3 linked regions of the Cupriavidus necator genome follow. The protein of the gene in region 2 interacts with the protein of the main gene of each other region in a pairwise test. Links are inferred from orthologs where the notes say so. Each region holds a gene or a part of one and is shown on either strand. Other genes may lie near its edges. The genes, in order: I6H87_RS12095, lpdA and odhB.

Region 1 (10,293 bases), 2.6 Mb from region 2 along the record:
CAGACGTCCAGGAACTTCCTTTCCTGTCCGCAGGGCAGGGCGCGATCAGCTGCCGATGCCGGTCAGGTGCTCGCGCGATTCCAGGTAGGCGCTGAATTCAGTCCCGACTTCCGGGTGCTTCAAGGCAAATTCAACGGTTGCCTTCAGGTAGCCCAGCTTGCTGCCGCAGTCATAGCGGCGGCCCTGGTAGCGGTAGGCCAGCACCTGCTCCTGGCCCAGCAGCGACTGGATCGCGTCGGTCAGCTGCAGCTCGCCGCCGGCGCCCGGCTTCAGGTCACGCAGGTGTTCGAAGATGCGCGGGGTCAGGATGTAGCGGCCGACCACGCCCAGGTTGGACGGCGCGTCTTCCGGCGCCGGCTTCTCGATGATGCCGGAGACCTTGATCACGTCCGCATCCCATTCGCGGCCGTCGATCACGCCGTAGGAGCGGCTTTGCTCCGGCGTGATCTCCTCGACCCCCAGCACCGAGCAGTTGTAGTGGTTGAAGGTATCCACCATCTGCTTCATCACCGGCGGGTTGCCGTCGATCAGGTCATCGGCCAGCATCACTGCGAACGGCGTGTCGCCGACCAGCTTGGCCGCGCACAGCACCGCATGCCCCAGGCCCAGCGCTTCGGGCTGGCGCACGTAGAAGCATTCCACGTTGGCGGGCTTGATCGAGCGCACCACGTCCAGCAGCGCCTGCTTGTTCTTGGCCTCAAGCTCCACTTCCAGCTCGAAGGCCTTGTCGAAATGGTCCTCGATGGCGCGCTTGGAGCGGCCGGTGACAAAGATCATCTCGGTAATGCCGGCGGCCATGGCTTCTTCCACGGCGTACTGGATCAGCGGCTTGTCCACCACCGGAAGCATTTCCTTGGGGCTGGCCTTGGTGGCCGGCAGGAAGCGAGTGCCCAGGCCCGCAACCGGGAACACAGCCTTGGTGACGCGATTTTCCATATCAGGTGTACCTCTCAGATTCCAGTCCATAACCCTGCCAGCCATTGCGGGCGTCGTCTGTCCGGTTCTGTCCGACGAAGCCGGACAGAACCCCCGGCAGGCAGGGGCGTGAATGCGGCCGCCGTGCCGTCAGGCCGGCAGCCGCTGCAGCTGGCCCTGCAGCTTGGCCAGCGTCTGCTCGAAATCGGCCAGGCGCTGCGTCTCTTGCGCCACCACGGCAGGCGGTGCCTTGGCGACAAAGCTCTCGTTGGAGAGCTTGGCGCGGCACTTGCCGATTTCGCCACCGATGCGCTCGACTTCCTTCGACAGGCGCGCGCGCTCGGCGCCGACATCGATCTCGATCTTCAGCAGCAGGTGGTTGCCCCCGGCAATGGCGACCGGCGCGCCGGCGCCTTCAGCCTGCAGGGCAGCTTCATCTTCGAAGACGCGTACCTCGGAAAGTTTCGCCAGTGCCTGGATATGTGCGCTCGCCGCCTTCAGGAAGGTGCTGTCACCCTCAGCATAGAGCGGGATGCGCTGGGCCGGCGAGATGTTCATCTCGCCGCGCAGGTTGCGGCAGGCATCGATCACTTCCTTCAGGCGCGCAACCCATTGCTCGGCTTGCTCGTCGATCTTGGCGACCGCAGGCAGCGGGTAGGGCTGCAGCGCGATGGTCTCGGAGCCGTCACCCTTGGCGCGGCCGGCCAGCGGGGCCACCTTCTGCCACAGCTCTTCGGTGATGAAGGGGATGATCGGATGCGCCAGGCGCAGCACGGTCTCGAGCACGCGCAGCAGCGTGCGCCGCGTGGCGCGCTGCTGGGCCTCGGTGCCGTTCTGGATCTGCACCTTGGCCAGTTCCAGGTACCAGTCGCAGTATTCGTCCCAGACGAACTTGTAGATGGCGTTGGCGATATTGTCGAAGCGGTATTCGGCAAAGCCCTTCTCGACCTCGGCTTCCACGCGCTGCAGCAGCGACACGATCCAGCGGTCGGCCTGCGAGAAATCCAGGTAGCCGTCTGGGCCGCAGTCGTTGTTGCACGGGCCCATGCCGCAGTCATGGCCTTCGGTGTTCATCAGCACGAAGCGGGTCGCGTTCCACAGCTTGTTGCAGAAGTTGCGGTAGCCCTCGCAGCGGCCGGTATCGAAGTTGACGTTGCGGCCCAGCGTGGCCAGCGACGCGAAGGTGAAGCGCAGTGCGTCGGCGCCGAATGCGGGAATGCCCTCGGGGAATTCCTTTTTCGTCTTCTTCTCGATCTTGGGCGCGTCCTTGGGGCGGCGCAGGCCGGTGGTGCGCTTCTGCAGCAGCGTGTCGAGGTCGATGCCGTCGATCAGGTCCACCGGGTCCAGCGTGTTGCCCTCGGACTTGCTCATCTTCTTGCCTTCCGAATCGCGCACCAGGCCGTGCACGTAGACGGTATGGAAGGGCACCTTGCCGATGAAGTGCTTGGTCATCATGACCATGCGCGCCACCCAGAAGAAGATGATGTCGTAGCCGGTCACCAGCACCGACGACGGCAGGAAGTGATGCATCTCGGGCGTTTCTCCCGGCCAGCCCAGCGAGGAGAAGGGCACCAGCGCCGACGAGAACCAGGTGTCGAGCACGTCTTCCTCGCGGCGCAGGCTGCCGGTGCTGCCGGCGGCCTTTGCCTTTGCCAGCGCTTCTTCTTCGGTGCGGCCGACAAAGCAGTTGCCGGCATCGTCATACCACGCCGGGATCTGGTGGCCCCACCACAGCTGGCGCGAGATGCACCAGTCCTGGATATTGCCCAGCCACTGGTTGTAGGTGCTGATCCAGTTTTCCGGCACCAGCTTGATCTCGCCGCTCTGCACGGCTTCCAGCGCCACCTCGGCGATCGAGCGGCCCGGGTAGAAGGTGCCTTCCGGCGCCGGCTTGCTCATGGCGACGAACCACTGGTCGGTCAGCATCGGCTCGATCGCGCTGCCGGTGCGCTCGCTGCGCGGGGTCATCAGCTTGTGCTTCTTGACCTCGGCCAGCAGGCCGCGCTTGTCCAGGTCCTCGACGATGGCGCGGCGCGCGTCGAAGCGGTCCAGGCCGGCGTAGGCGGCGGGGGCGTCGGCAACGATCTTCGCGTCCAGCGTCAGGATCGACAACTGCGGCAGGTTGTGGCGCTGGCCCACGGCATAGTCGTTGAAGTCATGGCCGGGGGTCACCTTGACCACGCCGGTGCCGAACTCGCGGTCGACGTACTCGTCGGCAATCACCGGGATCTGGCGCTCGGTCAGCGGCAGCTGCACGAACTTGCCGATCAGGTGCGCATAGCGCTCGTCTTCCGGGTGGACCATCACGGCCACGTCGCCCAGCATGGTTTCGGGGCGGGTGGTGGCCACAGTCAGGTGGGTCAGGCCGCCCTTGGCATCAGCCTCGACCAGCGGATAGTGGATATGCCACAGCGAGCCTTCTTCCTCGATGCTGTCGACTTCCAGGTCCGACACGGCGGTGCCCAGCACCGGGTCCCAGTTGACCAGGCGCTTGCCGCGGTAGATCAGGCCCTGTTCGTGCAGGCGCACGAAAGCTTCGGTGACCGCCTTCGACATCTCGGGCGACATCGTGAAGTACTCGCGGCTCCAGTCGATCGAAGCGCCCATGCGCCGCACCTGGCGGGTGATGGTCGAGCCCGACTCTTCCTTCCAGGCCCACACCTTCTCGGTGAACTTCTCGCGGCCCAGGTCATGGCGCGACACGCCCTGCGACTCGAGCTGGCGCTCCACCACGATCTGGGTGGCGATGCCGGCGTGGTCGGTGCCCGGCACCCACAGCGTATTGGCGCCGCTCATGCGCGCATGGCGCGCCAGGCCGTCCATGATGGTCTGGTTGAAAGCGTGGCCCATATGCAGCGTGCCGGTCACATTGGGCGGCGGCAGCTGGATCGCAAAGTCCGGGCGGGCAGGGTCGAAGGTCGGCTTGGCAATGCCGCGCTTCTCCCACTCGGGGCCCCATTTCGCCTCGATGGCGGTGGGTTCGAAGCTTTTGGCGAGGGACTGGTCTTGGGCGGTCATGCTGGGATGTCGATATTGGCGTCGGGGGTCGTCGCAGGGTGCTTCGGCCTGCGCCTGGCGAGGCGGCGGCCGTCGGCGGCCGGCATTGCGCCAGTAAAACGTTAAATTATACGGGGGTGGCAGGCTGGTGCCTATTTCCCGGCCATCCGGCCCCGCCGGATGTGACTTGCAGGACAGGGCCCGCCGGTATAATTGCCGTCAATCCACAAGGCTGATCCGATGTCCGACCTGCTTGCCAACCTGAACGCCGAACAACTAGCCGCCGTCACCCTGCCTGACGAACCGGCGCTGATCCTGGCGGGCGCGGGCAGCGGCAAGACCCGCGTGCTGACCACGCGCATCGCCTGGCTGATCCAGAACGGCCGGGTCTCGCCGGCGGGCATCCTGGCGGTGACCTTTACCAACAAGGCCGCCAAGGAAATGCAGACGCGGCTGTCGTCGATGCTGCCGATCAACACCCGCGGCATGTGGATCGGCACCTTCCACGGCCTGTGCAACCGCATGCTGCGCGCGCATTTCCGCGACGCCGGGCTGCCCCAGACCTTTGCCATCCTGGACAGCCAGGACCAGCTCTCGGCGCTCAAGCGGCTGCTCAAGTCGCTCAACGTCGACGATGAGAAGTACCCGGCCAAGAACCTGCAGTACTTCATCAACAACGCCAAGGAGCAGGGCCTGCGCCCGGCCGACGTCGAGGCCAACGACGACTTCAACAAGCGCTTTGTCGACCTCTACGCCGCCTACGACCTGCAGTGCCAGCGCGAAGGCGTGGTCGACTTCGCCGAGCTGCTGCTGCGCTGCTACGAGCTGCTGCGCTACAACGACGCCATCCGCCAGCACTACCAGCACCGCTTCCGCCACGTGCTGGTCGACGAGTTCCAGGACACCAACGTGCTGCAGTACCAGTGGCTCAAGCTGCTGGCCGGCTACGGCACGCAGAACCCGGCCGCGGTCTTTGCCGTGGGCGACGACGACCAGAGCATCTATGCGTTCCGCGGCGCCAACGTCGGCAATATGCGCGACTTCGAGCACGAGTTCCGCGTGCGCCGGCTGATCAAGCTGGAGCAGAACTACCGCTCGCACGGGCATATCCTGGATTCGGCCAACCACCTGATCTCGCACAACGCGCGCCGCCTGGGCAAGAACCTGCGCACCGACGCCGGCCACGGCGAGCCGGTGCGAGTGTTCCAGGGCGGCTCCGACGGCCAGGAAGCCGCCTGGATCATCGAGGAGATCCGCGACCAGATCGCGCAGGGCGCCAGCCGCGCCGAGATTGCCATCCTGTACCGCAGCAACGCGCAGTCGCGCGTGATCGAGCATGCGCTGTTCTCGGCCGGCATCGCGTACCGCGTCTATGGCGGCCTGCGCTTCTTCGAGCGCGCCGAAATCAAGCACGCGCTGGCCTATATGCAGCTGCTGGAGAACCCGCGCAACGATGCAGCCTTTGGCCGCGTGGTCAACTTCCCGGCGCGCGGCATCGGCGCGCGCTCGCTGGAAGTGCTGCAGGACATGGCGCGCCAGTATGACTGCGCGCTGGCCGAGGCGGTGGCCTACGTGCCCGGCGCGGCCGGCAGCAAGCTGGCGGCGTTTACACGCCTGATCGAGAAGACGCGCGAGGACACGCGCCGCATGACGCTGGCCGAGACCGTCGAGTACGTGATCAACCACAGCGGCCTGATCACCCACTACCAGGGCGAGAAGGAAGGCCAGGACCGCATCGAGAACTTGCAGGAACTGGTGACCGCCGCGCAGGCCTTCGTGGTCGAGGAAGGCTACGGCCTGGAAGCGCTGGCCGCGGTGATCCCGGTTGACCGCAGCCCCGCCGCCCCGGCACTGGCCGACGGCGACCAGGCCCAGCAGGTGCTGGATCCGGAAGCGCTGCCGGTGGTGATGACGCCGCTGGTCGCGTTCCTGACCCATGCCTCGCTGGAAGCCGGCGACAACCAGGCCCAGGCCGGCCAGGACGCGGTGCAGATGATGACCGTGCATGCGGCCAAGGGGCTGGAATTCGACGTGGTCTTCATCACCGGGATGGAAGAGGGCCTGTTCCCGCACGAGAACAGCATGATGGACCCGGACGGCGTGGAGGAAGAGCGCCGCCTGATGTACGTGGCGATCACGCGTGCGCGCAAGCGGCTCTACATGTCGTTCGCGCAAAGCCGCATGCTGCACGGCCAGACCCGCTACCACGTGCGCTCGCGCTTCTTCGAGGAACTGCCCGAGGCCTCGCTCAAGTGGCTGACGCCGCCGGCGCAGGGCTACGGCGGCGTGCGCCGCCAGGAGCGCGACAGCGCCTGGGGCCGCGACTGGTTCCGCAAGCCCGAGGACGTGCCCTATACCGGCACGCGCCCCACCGGCGGCATGGACAACGGCAACGGCTATGCCGATGCCAAGCGCGAGGCCGGCACCGGCTTCCGGGTGGGGCAGTCGGTGTTCCACAACAAGTTTGGCGAAGGCGTGATCACCGCGCTGGAAGGCGAGGGCACCGACGCACGCGCCAATATCAACTTCAAGCGCAACGGCGCCAAGTGGCTGGCGCTGTCGGTGGCGAAGCTGGACGCGATCGACTGAACGAGTCCGGCTTCGCTGCGCGCCATGCCGCGACCCGGGCGGCTCAGGGCAGGGCGTGGCGGACCTCGCCAGCCTTTTCGTCGGGGCTGTCCACCGTCAGCAGCGGATTGATGAACAGCGAGGCCAGCGCGCCAACCCCGAGCAGCGCCCCCGAGATCATGAACGGCAGGTCATAGCTGCCGGTGCGCTCGATCAGGTAGCCGAACACCACCGGCGACACCATGCCGGCCACGCCGAAGCCGGTGTTCATCATGCCGCCCGCGGTGCCGGCGTACTTGCCGGCGATGTCCAGCGGCAGGCTCCACAGCACCGCGTTGGTCAGCTCCAGGAAGAAGAACGACAGCGACAGCAGGATCACCGCGTTGACGGCATCGGCCGTGAAGGTCATCGGCGCGATGAACATCAGCGAGCCGGCCAGCCCCACGAACAGGACCGCGCCGCGCGCCAGGCGCAGGTTGCCGGTGCGCTTGTAGATGCGGTCCGACAGCACGCCGCCGAGCGTATCGCCGACCACGCCGGCCATCAGCGGCAGCGCGGTGAACAGCGCCAGCTGCTTCAGGTCGAAGCCGCGCGCCTCCTTCAGGTACGAGGGCAGCCACGTCAGGTAGACCCACAGCGACCAGCCGTAGCAGAAGTCGACGAAGGTCACCAGCCACATGCGCCGGAACAGGCGCCGCCACGGCGTGGCCGCCTTGGCGGCCTGCCGGCTGTCGCCGTGCCGGTAGCCGATCTCCTGCAGCTCCTGCGCGGTCACGCGGCTGTGCTTGTCGGGCGAATCCTTGAAAAAGAAGGCGTACAGCAAGGTCCAGCCGAGGCTGACCGCGCCCAGCACGATAAAGGCTTCGCGCCAGCCGGCGGCGGCCACGATGACCAGCACGACCGGCGGCGTGATCGCACCGCCCAGCCGCGCGAAGCTGTGGGTGATGCCCTGCGCGAAGCCGCGCTCCGCCACCGGCATCCAGTAGGTGAAGGCGCGCGTCGCGGTCGGGAACGCACCGCCTTCGCCGATGCCCAGCACGAAGCGCAGCACCACCAGAATCAGCACGCTGCCCGCGAAGCCGGTCAGCACGGTGGCCACGCCCCAGATCAGCGAGAGGACAATCAGCACCTTCTTGGGCCCGAACTTGTCAGCCATCCAGCCGCCGAGAATCTGCATGGCGGCATAGGGGTAGGCAAAGGCCGAGAACACCAGCCCCAGCTGCGATGTGGTCAGTCCCATTTCCTCGCGGATCAGGGGGGCGGCGACCGAAATGTTGACGCGGTCGATATAGGCGATGAAATACATCAGGCACATGACGCCCAGGATCATGTGCCGGGTCTTGATACGTTGCTTCATAGCCACCTCCTATGCGCGGCGCGCGCGTGGTGTTGACGGGGCGGCGGCCGGCACACGGTCCGTAGCCATGCGCTTGCGGCGCGCCGGGGGCGCGGCGCCGGCCGCGCTGCCCCGTCCTTGAGCAATCTGTCTGCAGTCTTGAGTCGTGTCTCCTGGTCTGGTGGATTCCGGTCGGGCAGGCTCCTTGGCGAGGGTTGTGGAAGGGGGAAGGTTCAGGCGTGGTTGAGCAGCTTCAGCCGCTGCACCTTGCCGGACGGGCCGCGCGGCAGCTCGGCGATAAAGCGGAACTCCTTCGGCGTCTTGTAGCGGCCCAGCTCGCGCAGGCAATGCGCGCGCAGCGCCGCGTCATCGCAGCGCGCGGCCTCGCGCATGACCACGTAGGCAACGATCTCCTGCCCGTAGGCCGGGTCCGGCACGCCTACCGCCGCGGCTTCGAGCACGCCCGGATGGCGCAGCAGCGCCTCGTCGATCTCGCGCGGGGCGATGTTCTCGCCGCCCTTGATGATCAGTTCCTTGGCGCGCCCGCTGATGTAGAAATAGCCATCGGCGTCGCGGTAGCCGAGATCGCCCGTGCGCAGCCAGCCATCGTGCGTAAAGGCCTCGCGCGTGATGTCCGGCGCCTTGTAGTAGCCCGCCATCACGCTCTCGCCCTGCAGCACGATCTCGCCGACCTGTCCGTCAGGAGCCGGCTTGCCGTCGCGCCCGAGCACGCGTGCGCGCGTGCCAGATGGCCTGCCGATGCTGCCGATGCGCCGCTGGCCCGGGTCGAGCGGATTGCTGAACGCCGGTGCGGCAGTCTCGGTCATGCCCATGGTCTCGATCACGCCGATGCCGAAGCGCGCCTCGAAGGCGCGGTGATGCTCGGGCGGCAGCGCGGCCGAGGCCGAGCGGCAGAAGCGCACGCCGGCCGGGGCCTGGCCGTGCGGATCGTTCAGCAGGTAGGCGATGATGGTCGGCACCACGTTCAGCCAGGTGCATCCGTGGCGCGCGCTGTCCTGCCAGAACGCGCTGGCGGAAAAGCGCATCGGCATCACCACCGAGCCGCCGTGCACCAGCGGCGCGATCGCGGTCACGACCAGGCCGTTGATGTGATACAGCGGCAGCGTCGCCAGCACCCGGTCGGCCGGCCCGAGGCAGTGCTCGCGGCTGACGTTGGTGCCGTTGGCCACCAGGTTGCGCTGCGTCAGCAGCACGCCTTTGGGCGTGCCGGTGGTGCCGGACGTGTACATGAGCAGCGCGGGCGCGTCAGGCTGCGGTGGGGGCAGTGGCGACGCAGCATCATGCGTGGCAGGCAGTGCCGGCAGGCTGTTGGCATCGGGCGCGGTGACGAGCACCGGCACGTCCAGTCCGGCCTCGCGCAGGGCCTCGCGGATGGCGGCTTCTCCGTCGGGCCAGGTGAAGACCAGCCGCGTATCCGAGTGCGCCAGGATGTAGCGCAGCTGCGCCGGCTGGCACAGCAGGTTGATCGGATTGACCACCAGCCCGCAGGCCATGGTGCCGAGCAGGAGCCGCGCGGTCTGCTCGCCGTTGGGCAGGTACACCGACACCGTCTGGCCGCTGCCCAGGCCGGCTGCCGCATAGCTGCGGCCGAGCGTGCCGGCGTCCGTCGCCAGCGCGCCGAAAGTGAGCGCATGGCCGCTGTCCGGGGACAACAGGTAGGGCTTGTCGGGCCACTGCGCGGCGCGCACGGCAATCAGCGCGGCAAGCGTGTCGAACACTTCGGGTTCCGTGCGCGCGTTCATTTGCCGACCCTCGCGAAGTAGTCGCCCAGCAGGTCCGCTTCATCGGGCACGTGCTCGGCGATGGGCACGGCGATGCGGGTGATATTCAGGTATTGGCGCCAGCCGAGGTTGTCCGAGAAGTTGTTGCCGCCCCAGGTGCCGCAGCCCATCGACAACGAGAACGGCAGGCCGTTGTCGAAATTCCCGCCGGTGGCGAAGCAGTGCGCCTGGTTCACGATCACGCGCGCCACCGGCAGCTCTTGTCCAAGCTGCAGCGCATGGCGCGGGTTGGACGAATGCAGGCTGACCGAATGCCCGGCGCCCATATAGGCGTACAGGCTCGCCACGCGCTCGACCGCCGCCGCGAAGTCGGTCGCGCGGTAGAGCGTCAGCACGGGCGAGAGCTTCTCGCCGGAGAAGGGGTAGTCGCTGCCGACACCGGTTTCCTCCACCAGCAGCATCGCGGGCTGCAGCGCGCGCACGCGTTCCAGCCCGGCGAGCTCGGCAATGCGGGTCGCGCTCTGTCCCGTGAAGCTGCCGGCGAGCTTGGCGTCGCGCCACATCAGCGCCTGCAGCCGCGCTTTCTCCGAAGCCGTGAGCAGCACGCCGCCGACCGCCGCCAAGGCGTCGAGCATGGGCGTGTAGACCGCGTCGACTACGACCAGGCTGTTCTCCGAAGAGCAACTGGTGGCATTGTCGAAGGTCTTGGAGCGCGCCACCTTGGCTGCCGCGTCA
Region 2 (10,096 bases):
GCCAGTCCTTGACGCGGTTGGCATCGGCAAAGCGCGACAGCTTGCCGGCCGAGTCCAGGAACACCATCACCACGTTGCGGCCCTGGACCTTGGCCTGCATCACCAGGCACTGGCCGGCCTCGGAGATAAAGCCGGTCTTCTGCAGGCCGATCTCCCAGTTGCCGCCGCGCACCAGGCGGTTAGTGCTGACGTAGTGCTGGGTGCGGCCCAGCACGTTGACCTCATGCTCGGTCTGCGTCGAGAACTCGCGGATGGTCGGGTTGCGATACGCCGCGTTGACCATGCGCACCAGGTCCGTCGCGCTCGACACATTGCTGCTCGACAGCCCGCTGGAATCGACGAAGTGGCTGTCGTTCATGCCCAGCTCGCGGGCCTTGCGGTTCATCGCCTGGACAAAGGCCGGCAGGCCGCCCGGGTAGTTGCGGCCCAGCGCCGACGCGGCGCGGTTCTCGGACGACATCAGCGCCAGCAGCAGCAATTCCTGGCGCGTCAGCTGCGTACCAAAGCGCAGGCGCGAGCCGCTGTGCTTTTCGGTGTCGCGGTCTTCCTCGGAGATGGTCAGCACTTCGTCCATCGGCAGGCGGGCGTCCATCACCACCAGCGCGGTCATCAGCTTGGTGATCGAAGCGATCGGCAGCACCGCACTGGCGTTCTTCTGGAACAGCACCTCGTTGGAATTCTGGTCCATCACCAGTGCCACGCTGGAGCGCAGTGCCAGCGCGTCGTCAGTGTCACGCAAGCCCATGGCTTCGCCCAGCGACGGCTTGGCCGGGGTGAAGGCGGCGCGCACGGGTGCGGCACGCTGGGCTACGACGGTATGGCGCTTGCCATTTTTCAGCACCACCACTTTGCGTGTGCTGCTTGCTTCGCGCTTGGCGACCTTGCCGCTACGCGAGCTCTTGGCAACAATCTTCGAAGCACCCTTTTTCTCGGCGTTAACCGATTTTACCTGCTTTTTCGACGTTTTTTGGGTAGTTGCGGACTTGGTGGCCGCTTCGGCCACAGGTGCCGCGACCATCGACACCGATACCAGGACCGCGGTGGCAACAGCGGACAGGGGTGCGGAGCCGAAGAATCTGGAAAAAATGGAATCAGACCGGAACATGATTCGTTCAGCGCATAGGAATGGCGCTAGTGTAGGAAAGAAAGAAATTGTTAGCAAGATTAAAGACTTACAGACGCTCCTTAAAGTTCGATTTGCAAACATTTCCACATTGCGGAAAAAGCAACCAAAAGGTCACGTTTGCATGCGAACCGCCTCTGGCTTGCCCCAGGCGTACCCGGGTTCACCTTGCTGCCCCTTGGAACACTCCCAGCCAATACACGGACGTCGTCTTGTATATCGGCACTCATCGTTACACATTGATACAAACTTTTCTCAAACTTTGCTATGAGAGGAAACGCGCGAACCCGCTGACCGGCTCACGTTCCGTGGTCAGCTGGTTCTCGATCGCTTCCGGGTCGGCAAAACCCAGTGACATGCCGCATACCACCATTTCCTCCGGTGGCAGCCGCAGGTGGCTGCCAATAATCTTGTGGAACTGCGTGAACGCCGCCTGCGGACAGGTATCAAGCCCGCGCGCCCGGGCGGCGACCATGATGCTTTGCAGGAACATGCCGTAGTCCAGCCAGCTGCCCTGCTCCATGATGCGGTCGATGGTGAAGATCATCCCCACCGGCGCATCGAAGAAACGGAAATTGCGCGCGTGCTGCTCATGCATGCGCGCCTTGTCTTCGCGGCTGATCTCAAGCAGTCCGTACAGGTCCCAGCCCACCTTGCGCCGCCGCGACAAGTAGGGGTCGGCCCACTCGCGCGGGTAGTACGGATACTCTTCCAGGTACTTGCTGTCGCGCTCGGGGTCTTCGTAGGCGCCCAGCACATCGGCGCACAGCTTGGCCTTCGCCTCGCCGGACAGCACATAGACGCGCCACGGCTGCGTATTGGTGCCCGACGGCGCACGGCTGGCTACGGCCAGGATTTCCTCGACGGTCCGGCGCGGCACCTGCGTATCGAGAAAGGCCCGCACCGAACGCCGCGTCAGGATCGCGCGATCCACGCAGTCCACGGCATCCTGCGAACCGAATTGCACCTCGTGGGACATCTTGTTCATCTCCTGTTGCCCCGTTCCTACCCTTGCCCGCCCGTCACCGCGTCGGCCATCACCAACGGCAGCAGCGCCTCGCGCAGCGGCTCCGGCAACGGCACCGGCCGGCGCGTGGCGCGATCGACATAGACGTGGATGAAATGCCCCTGCGCGGCGGCAGTCTCGTTGTCGCCGCTGAACAGCCCGACCTCATAGCGCACGCTCGACGTGCCCAGTCTTGCCACGCGCAGGCCGGCCACCACGGTCTCGGGAAAGCTCAGCGACGAGAAGTAGTTGCACTGCGTCTCGATCACCAGCCCGATCGTGTCGCCCGACGTGACATCGAGCACGCCCTGCCGGATCAGGTAGGTATTCACCACGGTATCAAAGTAACTGTAGTAGACAACGTTGTTAACGTGGCCATAGACATCGTTATCCATCCAACGCGTGGTGATCGGCTGGAAGTACGGATAGGCACTGCGCGACTCGGCTTGCGGTTTCATGAGACGTGGACGGGACAGGATGGGATAGGAATATTCTGAAGTAGCCGCATACGCGACACTACCGGCGGATGACAAGTGCGACACCAAGCGCCGCGAGCACCATGCCGGCAGCGGCCAGCGGCGGAAAGCGCTCACCGAAGAGCAGCCACGCCGTCACCGCGGTAGTGGGCGGCGTCAGGTACATCAGGCTCGACACCTTGGTGGCCGCGCCCCGCCGGATCAGCAGGAACAGCAGCGAGATGGCGCCGATCGACAGCGCCACCACCGACCACGCCATGGCACCAAGCATCGCGGCACTCCACTGCACCGCGCGGGTCTCGAACAGGAACATGAACGGCACGCACGCAAGTGCCGCCGCGGCGAACTGGATCACCGAGCCCATGCGCAGGTCGAACACCGGGCAGAAGTGCTTCTGGTAGACCGTGCCGACGGTGATGCTGAGCAAGGCGCCACCCGCCAGTGCCAGGCTTGCCGGCGTGAGTCCGCTGGCACCCAGCTTGTTGGCCACCACCAGCGCCACGCCGGCGATGCCGAGCAGCAGGCCCAGCCACGCGCGCGCGCCGATGCGCTCACCCATGCGCGTGGCGATCAGCGCGGTCAGGATCGGCTGCATGCCGACGATCAGCGCCGATACGCCGGCAGGCATGCCAAGCTTGATCGCAGCCCAGACGCCACCCAGGTAGCCCGTCTGCAGCAACAGCCCCGCTACGGCGATATGGCCGACCGCGGACCAGTCCGTTTGCGCCTTGCCCGGCAGGCGCGGCAGCGGCACGCGCGCCAGCAGCACGAATGGCACCATCAGCACCACCACGCCGGCAAAGCGCAGGAACAGGAAGGTCATCGGCTCCGCGTACGGCATGCCGTATTTGGCAACGATAAAGCCGGTGCTCCAGATCAGCACGAACAGCCACGGCATCGACGCCACCCACAGCGTGGCGCGGGCGCTTGACGCTGCTGCGCCGCCTTGCTCCATCACGCCGCTCATGTGGCCAGCAGCGCCTGTGCATGGCGCGCGTGATATTGTGCGGCCAGGCTTACGGTCTGCGCGTGGACCGCAACCGTGTCCTCGATCTGGTTGCCGTAGCCGCCCGCCATCGCCACCGCCACCGGCAACTGGCGTGCATGCGCGGCATCGAACACCAGCCGGTCGCGCCGTGCCAGGCCCGCCAAGGTCAGCCTGAGCCGCCCGAGGCGATCGCCCTCATGCGGATCGGCGCCGGCCAGGTAGATGATCAGCTCGGGATCGAAGCGGCTGAACAGCGTGTCCAGCGCCGCCTGCAGCGCCTGCGCATAGGTATCGTCGTCGCAGCCGTCCGGCAGGCCGACGTCCAGGTCGCTGGCCTCTTTGCGGAACGGATAGTTCTTCTCGCCATGCAGCGACAACGTGAACACGGACGGATCGCCTTGCAGGATCGACGCGGTGCCGTTGCCCTGGTGCACATCCAGGTCGACCACGGCCACGCGGCGCACGGCGCCATCGCGCTGCAGCACGCGCGCCGCAATCGCGGCATCGTTGAACACGCAGAAGCCGCCGCCCTTGTCGGCATACGCATGGTGGGTGCCGCCCGCCAGGTTCACGGCAATGCCTTCGCGCAGCGCCGTCCGGCAGGCCTCGATGGTGGCGCCTGCGGAGCGCCGCGAGCGTTCCACCATGGCCTCGGACCACGGGAAGCCGATCTCGCGCTGGCGCGCCGCGTCGAGCGTGCCGGCTGACGCGGCCTGCACGTACCCGGGCGTGTGCGCCAGCAACAAGGCATCGTCGCCCGCGCGCGGCGCCTCAACCAGGCGCAGCCCCGGCACCTGCGCCGCGACGGCATCGCGCAGCATGCTGTACTTGCGCATCGGGAAACGGTGCCCGGGTGGCAGTGGCAGCACAAAATGGTCGGCATAGAAAGCGAGCATGGAAGTGGCCTGGGCGGTTCTGTTCACGTCTTTGTTAGTTCCCGGCGCGGCCATCCGTGCGGGCGCGGGCAATCCGCGATGGTAGCACCCCTGCATGGCCCTCGCCGGAGCGCCCCGGAGTGGCGTCACAGCCGCTCCCGTGTATCGCCAGCAACGTTGTTTGTGCATTGCACAAAATCCACTTGACATTGGATCTGGCGCCCCTAAAATAGGAATTGTTGCGGCGCACCAAATAAGAAATGCGCCTTGACCCACCCACACGCCTGGGCTGGCCGAATCGGGCACAACACCGTCACGGCCCTGACATCTAGGCGGCTTAATTTGCTAGACCTTGAAGTTCACCACTGGAGACCAGCAATGATCCTCACCCCGGAACAAGTTGCAGCAGCGCAAAAGGCCAACCTCGAAACGCTGTTCGGCCTGACCACCAAGGCGTTTGAAGGCGTCGAAAAGCTCGTCGAGCTGAACCTGCAGGTCGTCAAGACTTCGTTCGCAGAAGGCGTTGACAACGCCAAGAAGGCGCTGTCGGCCAAGGACGCACAGGAACTGCTGGCCATCCAGGCCGCAGCCGTGCAGCCGGTTGCCGAAAAGACCCTGGCCTACACCCGCCACCTGTATGAAATCGCTTCGGAAACCCAGAGCGAGTTCACCAAGGTAGCCGAGGCTCAACTGGCCGAAGGCTCGAAGAACGTGCAAGCGCTGGTCGAGAACCTCGCCAAGAACGCCCCGGCCGGTTCGGAATCGACCGTGGCCATCGTGAAGTCGGCGATCTCCGCTGCCAACAACGCCTACGAGTCGGTGCAGAAGGCGACCAAGCAAGCGGTCGAAATCGCTGAAACCAACTTCCAGGCTGCGGCTACGGCTGCCACCAAGGCTGCCCAGCAAGCCAGCGCCACGGCCCGTACGGCCACGGCAAAGAAGACGACGGCTGCCTGATAACTGCCTGCGTTGAAGATGGACCGGCTGCGGCCGGTCCGTTGGCAAAGCATATCGACGCCTGGCGTTTGCGGTGTGTTTTGCCAACGATGAAGGTAGTGCCCTGACTGAGTTGCATCGGTGCTGCCTTGTCCGCCGATGTCTCCTCGGTACCGCGGTCTCCTTGTCCAAAGGTATCGTTAAACCCGACCTCTACAGGTCGGGCTTTTTTTTTGCTCTTCACCTTTCCATCAGGTTGGTCCCGGTGAACAGCGGCCGTGGGCCCCGAGCATGCATGCCGGCCTATTCTCCGATGCGCACAGGAATTCGCCGCCGCCCGAACTGACGCTCAAAATTCCCGAAACGTCCCGCAATCTGTGCAAAGCAGTCCGGGCAAGTTCCCGTGGGAGTCAGGCGATAGCTTTCGATCGCGTGCCAGTCGCGCACGATGAGCTGCGCGCGGCAAGCGGGGCAATGGGTGGTGGCACCGGCGGTGTCGTGCACGTTGCCGGTGTAGACGTAATGCAGTCCCTCCGCCAGCGCGTGCTTGCGGGCGCGCGCAAGGGTGGAACATGGTGTCGGCGGCACGTCGCGCATCTTGTAGTCCGGATGGAATGCGGTGAAGTGCAGCGGCACGTCGGGACCAAGCTCCCTGGCGATCCACCGGGCCTCGGCGCGAATCTCGTCATCGCTGTCGTTCTTGCCGGGAATGAGCAGCGTCGTGATCTCGAGCCAGACATCGGTTTCGTGCTTCAGGTACTGGAGCGTCTCCAGTACCGGCTGCAGGTGCGCCCCGGTGAAGGCAACATAGAACGCGTCGCTGAAGCCTTTCAGGTCGACGTTTGCCGCATCCATCCTGGCGTAGAAATCACGCCGCGCCTCGGCGCCCATATATCCTGCGGTCACCGCCACCGTCCTGATGCCCAGTTGGTGGCAGGCATCGGCTACGTCCATGGCGTACTCGGCGAAGATCACCGGGTCGTTGTAGGTGAAGGCCACGCTTTTGCAACCGTGCGCCGCCGCCGATGCGGCGATCGCTTCGGGCATGGCCGCATCGGCCAGGGTCTCCATCTCGCGCGATTTACTGATATCCCAGTTCTGGCAGAACTTGCAGGCCAGATTGCAGCCGGCTGTGCCGAACGACAGGACGGCGGAGCCCGGGTAGAAGTGGTTGAGCGGCTTCTTTTCGATCGGGTCGATGCAGAAGCCCGACGAGCGGCCATAGGCGGTCAGCACCATCCGATCGCCGACCCGCTGGCGCACGAAGCAAGCGCCGCGCTGCTCGCCATGCAGGCGGCAGTGGCGCGGGCACAGGTCGCATTGCATGCGGCCGTCATCCAGGAAATGCCAGTAGCGGCCGGAATAGCTCCCTGAACCGGGCACATCCTTCATGAATGGTCCTTGTGCGGCTTGCTGATCACGGTTACCGACAATACATCCAGGTCGAAGAACGGGCTGTCAGCCGGAGGCGGGGGCAATCCGGCACCCCATCCGGCGATGGCATGCTTGATGTACTCTGCCATCTGCTCGTCGGCAACGTCCCTGGGCTGGTCGATCATCACGACATAGCGGCGAGTGCTCATGGCAGATCCTTTATGGCGCCCATGACAGGCAACCATGGTGGCATCACGAACGTATCCGGTGTCATCAATGCCGGCGACCCCATTCACGCGACGTCTAGCGATAGACCAGCACCGGAATCTTGCTGTGGGTCAGTACCTTCAGGGTTTCGCTGCCGATCAACAGCGCCTTCACACCCCGGCGCCCATGAGACGCCATGACAATCAGGTCACAATCGTTTTCTTCTGCAGCCTTGATGATGGCATCGTAGGGATGATCGTCGACCACGCTGCTGGTGTCGCAGGGCACGCCTGCCGCGGCGGCCTCTCGCGCGATGCCGTCGAGGTATTTCGATGCGTCCTCGAGGACAGCCTCTTCGAACTGCTCTCGCGTGTCGGTGAGCATTTCGGTGTGGTAAGTCGTGACGTGGAAATCCGGGCAGGCGCGCAGCGCCGTAATGCTGGCCTGCGTCTCCTGCGCGAACTCCAGTGCCTTGCGAAAGGCCGCTTCGGCCAGAGCGGAGCCATCTACCGCAACAAGAAGATGCCTGAACACGTCGTGCCTCCTTGTCAGCTGAACGGTAGCCACCGGGGGCCACCGGATCCCGCCAGCAGACATCCGGCAGCGATCGGCCGCGCGCGAATATGCAGCGCCGGCCTCGGTCGCCTTGGGGTGCATGGCGGCTGAATTCAGTATAGGCAGCGAAGGTCTTGCACCGCTCCTGTCGCAATCTGCACCTTGGCTGCCGACGCGAGCGGTACTGGCAGGCAGACCTCGCGGACGCCGGCAAATTCTGGCGGTTAATTGCATAATTGGCAATGAAAAAGCCCGCCTGGGCAGGCGGGCTTTCTCGCTTGCAGCGAACGGCGCTCAGCGCTTGCGCGGCGGCGGCACGTCAGTACACGTGCCTTCATAGATCTCCGCCGCCATGCCGATCGATTCACCCAGCGTCGGGTGCGGATGGATGGTCTTGCCGATATCCACCGCATCGGCGCCCATCTCGATCGCCAGGCAGACCTCGCTGATCAGGTCGCCTGCATGCGTGCCGACGATGCCGCCGCCGATCACGCGATGGGTTTCCTCGTCGAAGATCAGCTTGGTGAAGCCTTCGTCGCGGCCGTTGGCGATGGCGCGGCCCGATGCCGCCCAGGGGAACACGCCCTTGCTGTACTTGATCCCCTTCTCCTTGCACTCGTCTTCGGTCAGGCCGGCCCAGGCCACTTCCGGATCGGTGAAGGCCACCGACGGGATCTGCTTGGCATCGAAGTAAGCCTTCTCGCCATGCGCGGCCTCAGCGGCAACGTGGGCTTCATGCACCGCCTTGTGCGCCAGCATCGGCTGGCCGACGATATCGCCGATCGCAAAGATATGCGGCACATTGGTGCGCATCTGCTTGTCGACGTTGATAAAGCCGCGCTCGCTCACGGCCACGCCGGCCTTCTCTGCGCTGATGCGCTTGCCGTTGGGCGAGCGGCCCACCGACACCAGCACCAGGTCGTAGCGCTGTGGCTCGGCCGGCGCGGCCTCGCCTTCGAACTTGACGTAGATGCCGTCCGGTTTGGCTTCCACGCCGACGGTTTTGGTCTTCAGCATGACCTTGCCGAAGCGGTCCTTGTTCTTCTTTTCCCAGACCTTGACCAGGTCGCGGTCAGCACCGTTCATCAGGCCGTCGAGCATTTCCACGACATCGATGTCGGCACCCAGCGTGCTGTACACCGTGGCCATTTCCAGGCCGATGATGCCGCCGCCGATGACCAGCATCTTGTTGGGCACTTCGGGCAGCTCCAGCGCGCCGGTCGAGTCGACGATGCGCGGATCTTCCGGGATGAACGGCAGTTTCACCGCCTGGCTGCCGGCAGCGATGATGGCCTTCTCGAAGCGGATCACGGTCTTCTTGCCGGTGCTGCGCTTGCCCTCGCCTTCGGTCAGCTCGACCTCCATGTGATGCGGGTCGAGGAAGTTGCCGATGCCGCGCACCACCTGCACCTTGCGCGCCTTGGCCATGCCGGCCAGGCCGCCGGTGAGCTTGCCGACCACCTGGTTCTTGTAGTGGCGCAGGCCGTCCAGGTCGATCTTGGCTTCGCCGAACAGGATGCCGTGGGCGGCCAGCGCCTTGGCTTCGTCGATCACGGCGGCGTTGTGCAGCAGCGCCTTGGACGGGATGCAGCCCACGTTCAGGCAGACGCCGCCAAGCGTGCTGTAGCGCTCCACCAGCACGGTATTCATGCCCAGGTCTGCGGCGCGGAAGGCGGCCGAGTAGCCGCCGGGGCCGGCGCCCAGCACCAGCATCTCGCACTGGATATCGGCGCCACCGCTGTGGCTGGCGGCAGCAGGAGCCGGTGCCGGAGCCGCCGCCGCGGGTGCGGGAGCCTGCGCCGGTGCCGGAGCTTGCGCGGGCGCCGGGGCGGCCGCGGCCTGCTGGGCCTCGATGGTGCAGATCACCGCGCCCTGGCCGACCTTGTCGCCGACCTTGACCTTGACCTCAACCACCTTGCCGGCGGCCGACGACGGCACGTCCATGCTGGCCTTGTCGGATTCCAGCACGATCAGGGACTGTTCCACCTCGACCGTGTCGCCGGCCTTGACCAGCACCTCGATCACTTCCACCGCGTCGAAATCGCCGATATCCGGCACCTTGACTTCGATCACACTCATGTTTGCTCCTCTATGCGCGCCCGCCTCTCGGCTTCAGGGCGCGCCGTCGTTGTTGGTTGCCGCGCTGTCGGGTGCCGTACTGCCGGTTGCCGGATTGCCGCCCGTGGCACCGCCAGCCGGCGGTGCCGGCGCGGTGTCACCCTCGTGCAGCCGCACGGTGTGCACCTCGATCGGCCCCGCCGAACTCTTGTCGAACTCCACGCCCGCATCGACGCCGATGCGCGCGATCTCGCCCGCATCCAGGTCCGGCCGGTCATAGACCGCATGCATCGCGCCCAGCGCGTAGTTGCGGCCCGAGCCGATACCCCAGAAGCGGTCGAACGAAAACACCTCGCGGTACGAGTAGACGCCGAAGATGCCCGCCGGATTGGCGATCAGGCATACGATCTGCGACGACTCGTAGGGATCGTCCTCGTCTTCCTTGGTGTTGACGAAGTAGTCCGACTTCAGCTTCTCATGCACCTTCAGGAAGGTGCG
Region 3 (10,142 bases), 3.0 Mb from region 2 along the record:
CCTGGAGCCGGCCGAGCGGGACATCGCCATGGTGTTCCAGAACTACGCGCTCTATCCGCATATGAGCGTGTACGACAACATGGCCTACGGCCTGAAGATCCGCGGCATGGCCAAGGCCGAGATCGCGCAGCGGGTGAACCATGCCGCCGGCATCCTGGAGCTGGCGCCGCTGCTGGACCGCAAGCCGCGCCAGCTATCGGGCGGACAGCGCCAGCGCGTGGCCATGGGCCGCGCCATCGTGCGCGAGCCGGCGGTGTTCCTGTTCGACGAGCCGCTGTCCAACCTGGACGCCAAGCTGCGCGTGCAGATGCGGCTGGAACTGAAGGAGCTGCACCGGCGCCTGGGCACCACCAGCCTGTACGTCACGCACGACCAGGTCGAGGCGATGACGCTGGCCGACCGCATGATGGTGCTCAACGCCGGACGCGTCGAGCAGATCGGCACGCCGCTGGAAGTCTATTCGCGTCCGGCCAGCACCTTCGTGGCCGGCTTTATCGGCTCGCCGCCGATGAACCTGATCCCGGTGGCGCGCAACGCCGGCGGCGACACTGGCGCGCAGATGCGCGTGGTGGCGAAGGAAGGCGAGGCCGCCAACGCCACGCTGGGGCACCTGCCGATGGGGCTGCACCTGCCGGAGCAGGCACTGCTGGGGCTGCGCCCGGAGCATATCGAGCCGTGCGCCGCGCATGAGGCCATCGCCGAAGTCGATGTGCGCGTGGTCGAGGCCCTCGGCGCGGATTCCTTTGCCTATGGCTCGCTTGGCGGACAGGCGGTGGTGGTGCGCCTGGACAGCCATGCGCACGTGCGCGCCGGCGACCGCCTGCCGGTGACGTCGTCGGCGGAGCACCTGCATTTCTTTGCGCCCGATACGGGCAAGCGCATCGAGGCCTGACATGACCAGCGTAACCGACACTGCCTGGCGGTACCCGAGCCATATCGCGCACCGCGGCGCCGGCAAGCTGGCGCCGGAGAACACGCTGGCAGCGTTTCGCCACGGCGCCGGCTTTGGCTACCGGATGTTCGAGTTCGACGTGAAGCTGTCGGCCGACGGCAAGCCGGTGCTGATGCACGACGCCACGCTGGACCGCACCACCAGCGGCCAGGGCAGGGTGGATGCGCTGACACTGGGCGAACTCGCGCAGCTGGACGCCGGCACGTGGCACAGCCCCGCCTTCGCCGGCGAGCCCGTGCCGACGCTGGCGGCCATCGCACGCTATACCCAGGCCAACGGCTTGATGGTCAATATCGAGATCAAGCCAGTGCCCGGCACCGAGGCGCGCACCGGTGCGGCAGTGGCGCTGGACGCGCAGTCGCTGTGGGCGGCTGCCGCGGTGCCGCCGTTGCTGTCATCGTTTTCTGAAGAGGCGCTGGCCGCCGCGGCGCGCGTCGCGCCGGACCTGCCGCGCGCGCTGCTGCTCGACCAGCTGCCCGCGGACTGGCTGGAGCGGCTGCGCCGGCTGGGCTGCGTGGCGCTGGATGCCAACCACCGCGAACTGGATGCCGGCGTGATCGCCGCCGCGCACGCGGCCGGTTTCCGGGTCCTCTGCTATACCGTGAACGATCCGGCGCGGGCGGCGCAGTTGCTGGCCTGGGGCCTGGACGGGCTGATCACAGACGCCGTCGACCAGATCGCGCCTTGATTCAAATTGTTGTGCGGGTGTTGCTAGTTCGCTGATTGCGAACCGAATTGTCGTGGGTAGGTGTTTCGTATCGCGAAAAGTCCACATTGATCAAAGGCAATTCATGCTATTCTTAACGCCGTGAAGACTTTAGGTCCTTCCCCGCACAACTTGCCCTTTCGGGCCTTGTGAGGAAGCCATCACACGCGGCACCCAAGCGGTGCCGTTTGTGTAGGCGCCTCAGTTGGGCTCCCAAGAGTTGTTTGCGATCCGCTAACCGGTCAAGCCGTGTCGCGGAAGGTTGAATAACCCGCTGAACTCCGGCATTCCCGGAGAATAGTGAGCGTCCCATGATGCAGCAGTATCAGAGCAACTCGTACCTCTTCGGCGGTAACGCCCCGTATGTCGAAGAACTGTACGAGGCCTACCTCCAGAACCCCGCCTCGGTTCCCGACAATTGGCGCGCGTATTTCGACGCCATGCAGAACGTTCCTGCGGTCGACGGCTCGAACGGCCGGGATATCCCCCACGCCCCCATCGTTGCCTCGTTCGCCGAGCGCGCCAAGCAAGGCCCCATCAGGACCATCGTTGCCTCGGCCGATTCCGACATGGGCCGCAAGCGCGTCGCTGCTACCCAGCTGATCGCCGCCTACCGCAACATCGGTTCGCACTGGGCCGACCTGGATCCGCTCAAGCGCCAGGAGCGTCCGCCCCTGCCGGATCTGGACCCGGCGTTCTACGGTTTCTCCGAAGCAGACCTCGACATCGTCTTCAATGCCAGCAATACCTACTTTGGCAAGGAGTCGATGAGCCTGCGCGAGCTGCTCAACAACCTGCGCGAAACCTACTGCGGCACCATCGGTTTCGAATTCATGTACGTGAGCGACCAGGCGCAGAAGCGCTGGTGGCAGGAGCGCCTGGAAACCACGCGTTCCAAGCCCGTGTTCACGCTGGAAAAGAAGAAGCACATCCTGGACCGCCTGACCGCGGCTGAAGGCCTGGAGCGCTTCCTGCACACCAAGTACGTCGGCCAGAAGCGCTTCTCGCTGGAAGGCGGCGAAAGCTTCATCGCCGCCATGGACGAGCTGATCCAGCACGCCGGCAGCAAGGGCGTGCAGGAAATCGTGATCGGCATGGCCCACCGTGGCCGCCTGAACGTGCTGGTCAACACCCTGGGCAAGATGCCCGCCGACCTGTTCGCCGAATTCGAAGGCAAGCACGTCGACGACCTGCCGGCCGGTGACGTCAAGTACCACAAGGGCTTCTCGAGCGATGTCTCGACCGAAGGCGGCCCGGTCCACCTGTCGCTGGCGTTCAATCCGTCGCACCTGGAAATCGTCAACCCGGTGGTCGAAGGCTCGGCCAAGGCCCGCCAGGAACGCCGCGGCGAAGTCGGCCACAAGGAAGTGCTGCCGGTGCAGGTGCACGGCGATGCGGCCTTTGCCGGCCAGGGCGTGGTGATGGAGACGCTGAACCTCGCGCAGACCCGCGGCTACGGCACGGGCGGCTCGATGCACATCGTCATCAACAACCAGATCGGCTTCACTACCTCCGACCCGCGCGACGCGCGTTCGACGCTGTACTGCACGGACGTGGTCAAGATGATCGAGGCCCCGGTGCTGCACGTGAACGGCGACGATCCCGAAGCCGTGGTGTACGCCATGCAGCTGGCCGTGGACTTCCGCATGGAGTTCAAGAAGGATGTCGTGGTCGACATCATCTGCTTCCGCAAGCTGGGCCACAACGAGCAGGACACCCCGGCGGTCACGCAGCCGCTGATGTACAAGAAGATCGCCCAGCACCCCGGCACGCGCAAGCTGTACGCTGACAAGCTGGCCGCGCAGAACCTGGTCCCGGCCGAGTTCGGCGACGAGAAGGTCAAGGCATACCGCGCCGCGATGGACGCCGGCAAGCACACCGCCGACCCCGTCCTGTCGAACTTCAAGAACAAGTTCGCCGTGGACTGGATGCCGTTCCTGAACCGCAAGTGGACCGACGCCGCCGACACCGCCGTGCCGGTGACCGAGCTCAAGCGCCTGGCCGAACGCATCACCACCACGCCTGAGACCCTGAAGCTGCACCCGCTGGTGGAGAAGGTCGTCAAGGACCGCGCCAACATGGGCCGCGGCGACCAGCCGCTGGACTGGGGCATGGGTGAGCACCTGGCCTTCGCCTCGCTGGTGTCGTCGGGCTACCCGGTGCGTATCACCGGCCAGGACGCTGGCCGCGGCACCTTCACCCACCGCCACGCCGTGCTGCACGACCAGGCCCGCGAGCGCTGGGATGCCGGCAGCTACGTGCCGCTGCAGAACGTGTCGGAAAACCAGGCACCGTTCACGGTGATCGACTCGGTGCTGTCCGAAGAGGCCGTGCTCGGCTTCGAATACGGCTACTCGGCCGCCGAACCGAACGCGCTGGTGATCTGGGAAGCCCAGTTCGGCGACTTCGTCAACGGCGCCCAGGTGGTGATCGACCAGTTCATCTCGTCGGGTGAAGTAAAGTGGGGCCGTGCCTCGGGCCTGACGCTGATGCTGCCGCACGGCTACGAAGGCCAGGGCCCGGAACACAGCTCGGCCCGTATCGAGCGCTTCCTGCAGCTTTGCGCGGACCACAACATGCAGGTCTGCCAGCCGACCACGCCGGCCCAGATCTTCCACCTGCTGCGCCGACAGATGATCCGTCTGTTCCGCAAGCCGCTGGTGATCATGACGCCGAAGTCGCTGCTGCGTAACAAGGACGCTGTGTCGCCGCTGTCGGACCTGGCCAAGGGCCACTTCGAGACGGTCATCCCTGACCACGAAGAGCTCAACGCCAGCAAGGTCAAGCGCGTCATCATGTGCTCGGGCAAGGTCTACTACGACCTGGTCAACACGCGCAAGGAACGCGAGGCCAATGATACGGCGGTGATCCGCCTGGAACAGCTGTATCCGTTCCCGCACAAGGCTGTGGCAGCAGAACTCAAGAAGTATCCGAACGCCACCGAAATCGTGTGGTGCCAGGACGAGCCGCAGAACCAGGGTGCCTGGTTCTTCGTGCAGCACTACATCATGGAAAACATGACGGATGGCCAGAAGCTCGGTTATGCCGGTCGTCCCGCTTCGGCTTCGCCGGCAGTGGGCTACTACGCAAAGCACAACGAGCAACAGAAGGCGCTGCTGGAGGCTGCCTTCGCCAAGCTCAAGGGCTTTGTTCTGACCAAGTAATCAAGCGGCAGCTACGGCGGCGCGCGCAGACGGCCGCCGTGGCATAGCCAGCATAAAGACAACACGCATAACACGAGGAATTCACAACCATGGCTATCGTTGACGTCAAGGTTCCGCAGCTCTCCGAATCGGTCGCCGAAGCGACCATGCTCAACTGGAAGAAGAAGCCGGGCGAGGCTGTTGCACAGGACGAAATCCTGATCGAGATCGAAACCGACAAGGTCGTGCTGGAAGTGCCGGCCCCGTCGGCTGGTGTCCTGTCGATTATCGTCAAGAACGACGGCGACACCGTCGTGGCCGATGAGATCATCGCCAAGATCGACACCGAAGCCACCGCTGGCGCCGCCGCACCGGCTGCTGCCGCTCCGGCACCTGCCGCCGCTGCCCCGGCACCTGCCGCTGCTGTCGCCGCTCCGGCCGCCGCAGGTGGTGTGGCGATGCCGTCGGCTGCCAAGCTGATGGCAGAAGCCGGCCTGTCGGCTGGCCAGGTTGCAGGCACCGGCAAGGACGGCCGCATCACCAAGGGTGACGCGCTGGCCGCTGCTGCTGCCCCGGCCGCCAAGGCTGCTCCGGCTCCGGCTGCCGCCAAGCCGGCGCTGCAGCAGGTTTCGGCCCCGGTTGACTTTGCCGCGCTGGGCGACCGCCCGGAAGAGCGCGTGCCGATGAGCCGTCTGCGCGCCCGTATCGCCGAGCGCCTGCTGCAATCGCAATCGACCAACGCCATCCTCACCACCTTCAATGAAGTGAACATGAAGCCGGTGATGGACCTGCGCAACAAGTACAAGGACCGCTTCGAGAAGGAACACGGCGTCAAGCTGGGCTTCATGTCGTTCTTCGTCAAGGCCGCGGTGCACGCGCTGAAGAAGTTCCCGCTGATCAATGCTTCGATCGACGGCAACGACATTGTCTACCACGGCTACTTCGACATCGGCATCGCCGTGGGTTCGCCGCGTGGCCTGGTGGTGCCCATCCTGCGCAATGCCGACCAGATGAGCCTGGCCGACATCGAGAAGAAGATTGCCGAGTTCGGCGTCAAGGCCCGTGACGGCAAGCTGTCGCTGGAAGAACTGACCGGCGGTACCTTCTCGATCTCCAACGGCGGCGTGTTCGGTTCGATGCTGTCGACCCCGATCATCAACCCGCCGCAATCGGCCATCCTGGGCGTGCACGCCACCAAGGACCGCCCGGTGGTGGAAGACGGCCAGATCGTGATCCGCCCGATGAACTACCTGGCGATGTCTTATGACCACCGCATCATCGACGGCCGTGAAGCCGTGCTGGGCCTGGTGGCCATGAAGGACGCGCTGGAAGATCCGGCCCGCCTGCTGCTGGACCTGTAATTAACGGTCCCCCCGCGCACGCCTGCCGTGCGCGGGGCGCGCTTCCCCCGTGATGAAGGCGCGCCGGCACAAGCTGTCGCCGGCGCCCACAAAGGAATTTCCATGAGCAAACAATTCGACGTGCTGGTGATCGGCGCCGGCCCCGGCGGCTACATCGCCGCCATCCGCGCCGGCCAGCTGGGCCTGAACGTGGCCTGCTGCGAAGGCAATCCGTATGACGATCCCAAGGGCGAAGCCCGCCTGGGCGGCACCTGTCTGAACGTGGGCTGCATCCCCTCCAAGGCGCTGCTGGCTTCCTCGGAGGAGTTCGAGAACGTCCAGCACCACCTGGGCGACCACGGCATCACCGTGGGCGACGTCAAGGTCGACGTGGCCAAGATGCTCAAGCGCAAGGACGACATCGTTGGCAAGATGACCAAGGGTATCGAGTTCCTGTTCCGCAAGAACAAGGTGACGCTGCTCAAGGGCTACGGCAAGTTCGTCGGCAAGAGCGCCGAGGGCTTCCAGGTCGACGTTGCCGGTGAAGTCGTGACCGCCAAGCAGGTCATCATCGCCACCGGTTCGAAGGCTCGCCACCTGCCGGGCATCAAGGTCGACAATGACCTGGTCAGCGATAACGAGGGCGCGCTCAAGTTCCCCGCAGTGCCGAAGAAGCTGGGCGTGATCGGTGCCGGCGTGATCGGCCTGGAACTGGGCTCGGTGTGGCGCCGCCTGGGCTCCGATGTGACCGTGCTGGAAGCGCTGCCCGCGTTCCTGGGCGCCGCCGACGAAGGCGTGGCCAAGGAAGCGCAGAAGCAGCTGACCAAGCAGGGCCTGAAGTTCAGCCTCGGCGTGAACGTCAACGAAGTGACGACCGGCAAGAACGGCGTGACCGTCAAGTACACTGACAAGGACGGCAAGGCGCAGACCCTGGAGGTCGATCGCCTGATCGTGTCGGTTGGCCGCGTGCCCAATACCGACAACCTGGGCCTGGACGCCGTCGGCCTGGCCGCGGACCAGCGCGGCTTCATCGAGGTGGACGACCACTGCGCCACCAAGGTGCCGGGCCTGTGGGCCATCGGCGACGTGGTGCGCGGCCCGATGCTGGCGCACAAGGCCGAGGACGAAGGCGTGGCCGTGGCCGAGCGCATCGCCGGCCAGAAGCCGCATATCGACTACAACTGCGTTCCGTGGGTGATCTACACCTTCCCGGAAATCGCATGGGTAGGCAAGACCGAAGCCCAGCTCAAGGCCGAAGGCCGCGAGTACAAGGCCGGCCAGTTCCCGTTCATGGCCAACGGCCGTGCACTGGGCATGGGCCACGCCGACGGCTTCGTCAAGATGCTGGCCGACGCCAAGACCGACGAGATCCTGGGCGTGCACATCGTTGCCGCCAACGCCTCGGACCTGATCGCCGAAGCCGTGGTGGCGATGGAGTTCAAGGCCGCCAGCGAGGATATCGGCCGCGTCTGCCACCCGCACCCGTCGATGTCGGAAGTCATGCGCGAAGCCGCGCTGGCCGTCGACAAGCGTCAGCTTAATATGTAAGGCGCATGCTTCGCATTGCCTGAGTACCGGCGCGCCGCATCCGCGGCGCGCCGTTTTCACTTGCGGCCCGTGCCGCAGGAACCCGTCAGCATGAACGTCACCGAGTACTACGAGAAGGAACTGAAGGAGCGCGGCTACCAGTCCGACGAAGCGCAATTGCGTGCCGTGGCCCGGCTGCAGCAGTGCTACGACGAATGGGTGGCCTACAAGAGCCGCCGCAACAATGCGCTGAAGAAGCTGCTGGTCCGTCCCGACGTGCCCAAGGGCGTCTACCTGTGGGGTGGGGTGGGGCGCGGCAAGTCCTTCCTGATGGACAGCTTCTATACCTGCGTGCCGGTGGTGCGCAAGACGCGGCTGCATTTCCATGAGTTCATGCGCGAGGTCCATCGCCAGCTCGAAGAGCTGCGCGGCCGTCCCGATCCGCTGGATGAGCTGGCCAGACGCATCGCGCGCCGCTTCCGGCTGATCTGCTTCGATGAATTCCACGTCAGCGACGTCGCCGACGCGATGATCCTGCATCGGCTGCTGCAGCAGATGTTCGAGAACGGCGTGCAGTTCGTGATGACCTCCAACTACCGCCCGGACCTGCTGTATCCGGATGGCCTGCACCGCGACCGCGTGCTGCCGGCCATCGCGCTGCTGCAGCGGAAGCTCGACGTGCTCAACGTCGACGCGGGCATCGACTATCGCAAGCGCGCGCTGGAGCAGGTGCAGGCGTACCACACGCCGCTCGGCGCCAAGGCCAGTTCCGCGCTGCGCGACGCCTTCACCTCGATTGCCGGCGTGGCCGACGAGTCGCCGCTGCTGCATATCGAGCATCGCGAGTTGCGTGCGCTGCGCAAGGCCAACGGCGTGGTGTGGTTCGACTTTGCCACGCTGTGCGGCGGCCCGCGCTCACAGAACGACTACCTGGAGCTGGCGTCCCAGTTCCACACCGTGATCCTGTCCGACGTGCCGCGCATGACGCCGCGCATGTCGTCCGAGGCACGCCGCTTCACCTGGCTGATCGATGTCTTCTACGACCACAAGGTCAAGCTGCTGATGTCGGCGGAAGTGCCCGCGGACGAACTCTACACCGAAGGCCAGATGGCCAATGAGTTCCATCGGACCGTATCGCGCATCATCGAGATGCAATCGCGCGAATACCTGGAATCCGAGCGCCGCACCATGGATACCACGCTCACCTGAGCGTTGTTTTCCGGCCCGGCGCGACGATTGCCGGGCCGCATTGACCTATATCAAGGTCGATTCGGGGGCCCGCATATACCCTCCATCGGGTAGAAAAAGGTTCCCATGTCGTCGCCCCCAGTCACCAGTCCTTCAGCCAGCTTACTGGCACCGTACCCGCCGTCCGCGCTCCGTGATGCCTTGGGCCCGGCTGCCGACGCCGGTGCGCGGCTGGCCTGCTTCCATTGCGGCCTGCCCGTCACGGACACCGAGCCGCTTGCCGCCGAGCTGGACGGCAGCCGCCGGGTGTTCTGCTGCGGCGGTTGCCAGGCATTGGCGCAGACCCTCCATGCGGCCGGCTTTGCGCACCTGTACGGGGATGAAGCCCGCTTCGCCCGCCCCATCGACGACGACGCCCGTCGCGAGGCCGAACCGATCTGGGCCGCCTACGACACCCCTGAGTTGCGCGCCCAGTTTGTCCGCCCGCTGGACAGCGGCCGCGCCGAGATCACGCTGGCGCCAGAGAACATCCGCTGTGCCGCTTGCGCGTGGCTGATCGAACAGCACCTGAGCCGCCAGCCGGGCGTTGAGTCCGCGGTCGCCAATGTCGCCACGCGGCGCGTGGTGGTGCGCTGGCGCGATGGCGCCCAGACGGTGGCGGGGCTGCTGGCCGCGCTGGCCGGCATCGGCTACATGGCCTGGCCGTTCGAAGTCTCGCGCACCGACCAGCAGGACCGCCGCGCGCGCCGCGGGCTGCTGATGCGCATGGCGGTGGCCATGCTCGGCATGATGCAGGTCATGATGTATGCGTGGCCGATCTACACGCACGAGGCCACCATCGACCCTGGCCAGCTCCAGCTGATGCGCTGGGCCAGCTTCGCCCTGACGCTGCCGGTGGTGTTCTATGCCGCCTCGCCGATCTTTGCCGGTGCCTGGCGCAGCCTGCGCCAGCGCCACATGGGTATGGACGTGCCGGTGGCGATCGGCATCGGCGCCGGCTTTGCCGCCAGCGCGCTGGCCACGGTGCGCGGAGTGGGTGAGGTGTATTTCGATTCGGTGACGATGTTCGTCGCCTTCCTGCTGCTGGCCCGCTACCTGGAACTGCGCGTGCGCCAGGCCTCGCGCAGCGGCGCCGAGATGCTGGCGCGCCAGCTGCCGGCCACCTGCGAACGGTTGGTCGCGACGGGTGAGGCCGGCGAGCGTGTGCCGGTCGCGCGCCTGCGTGCGGGCGATCTGATCCGCGTCAAGGCCGGCGAGATCGTTCCCGCCGATGGCGCCGTGGTGGC

The links.
Region 1: the proteins of lpdA (region 2) and I6H87_RS12095 interact in binary tests that used the Escherichia coli proteins (3 or more experiments, as listed by UniProt). The link is inferred for Cupriavidus necator from one-to-one orthologs.
Region 3: the proteins of lpdA (region 2) and odhB interact in binary tests that used the Escherichia coli proteins (3 or more experiments, as listed by UniProt). The link is inferred for Cupriavidus necator from one-to-one orthologs.

Annotation. Positions count from the first base shown.
Region 1 is NZ_CP066018.1:2,585,885-2,596,177, forward strand. What follows is about bases 3,761-6,826. They hold I6H87_RS12095 (UvrD-helicase domain-containing protein), read left to right. Parts: upstream 3,761-4,152; coding sequence 4,153-6,501; downstream 6,502-6,826. Other genes in these bases: I6H87_RS12090 (valine--tRNA ligase), read right to left, coding at 3,761-3,933; I6H87_RS12100 (MFS transporter), read right to left, coding at 6,545-6,826. Also shown: UTP--glucose-1-phosphate uridylyltransferase GalU, read right to left, coding at 46-936; more of I6H87_RS12090, read right to left, coding at 1,066-3,760; more of I6H87_RS12100, read right to left, coding at 6,827-7,837; I6H87_RS12105 (acyl--CoA ligase), read right to left, coding at 8,050-9,579; sauS (acylating sulfoacetaldehyde dehydrogenase), read right to left, coding at 9,576-10,293. UniProt on the Escherichia coli protein: A helicase with DNA-dependent ATPase activity. Unwinds DNA duplexes with 3'-5' polarity. Translocates on single-stranded DNA with 3'-5' polarity. Initiates unwinding more efficiently from a nicked substrate than double-stranded DNA.
Region 2 is NZ_CP066018.1:11,406-21,501, forward strand. What follows is about bases 7,228-10,096. They hold lpdA (dihydrolipoyl dehydrogenase), read right to left. Parts: upstream 9,620-10,096; coding sequence 7,835-9,619; downstream 7,228-7,834. Other genes in these bases: I6H87_RS00105 (universal stress protein), read right to left, coding at 7,228-7,519; I6H87_RS00115 (Ntn hydrolase family protein), read right to left, coding at 9,653-10,096. Outside these bases: pbpG (D-alanyl-D-alanine endopeptidase), read right to left, coding at 1-1,105; I6H87_RS00070 (nitroreductase), read right to left, coding at 1,389-2,111; I6H87_RS00075 (acyl-CoA thioesterase), read right to left, coding at 2,129-2,587; I6H87_RS00080 (DMT family transporter), read right to left, coding at 2,646-3,572; I6H87_RS00085 (histone deacetylase family protein), read right to left, coding at 3,569-4,489; TIGR01841 family phasin PhaP1, read left to right, coding at 4,847-5,425; amrS (AmmeMemoRadiSam system radical SAM enzyme), read right to left, coding at 5,708-6,796; I6H87_RS00100 (hypothetical protein), read right to left, coding at 6,793-6,987; more of I6H87_RS00105, read right to left, coding at 7,082-7,227. UniProt on the Escherichia coli protein: Lipoamide dehydrogenase is a component of the glycine cleavage system as well as of the alpha-ketoacid dehydrogenase complexes.
Region 3 is NZ_CP066018.1:3,039,191-3,049,332, forward strand. The notes cover bases 4,122-7,036. They hold odhB (2-oxoglutarate dehydrogenase complex dihydrolipoyllysine-residue succinyltransferase), read left to right. Parts: upstream 4,122-4,911; coding sequence 4,912-6,162; downstream 6,163-7,036. Other genes in these bases: I6H87_RS14215 (2-oxoglutarate dehydrogenase E1 component), read left to right, coding at 4,122-4,822; lpdA (dihydrolipoyl dehydrogenase), read left to right, coding at 6,265-7,036. Also shown: I6H87_RS14205 (sn-glycerol-3-phosphate import ATP-binding protein UgpC), read left to right, coding at 1-892; ugpQ (glycerophosphodiester phosphodiesterase), read left to right, coding at 894-1,640; more of I6H87_RS14215, read left to right, coding at 1,970-4,121; more of lpdA, read left to right, coding at 7,037-7,689; cell division protein ZapE, read left to right, coding at 7,780-8,877; I6H87_RS14235 (heavy metal translocating P-type ATPase), read left to right, coding at 8,983-10,142. UniProt on the Escherichia coli protein: E2 component of the 2-oxoglutarate dehydrogenase (OGDH) complex which catalyzes the second step in the conversion of 2-oxoglutarate to succinyl-CoA and CO(2).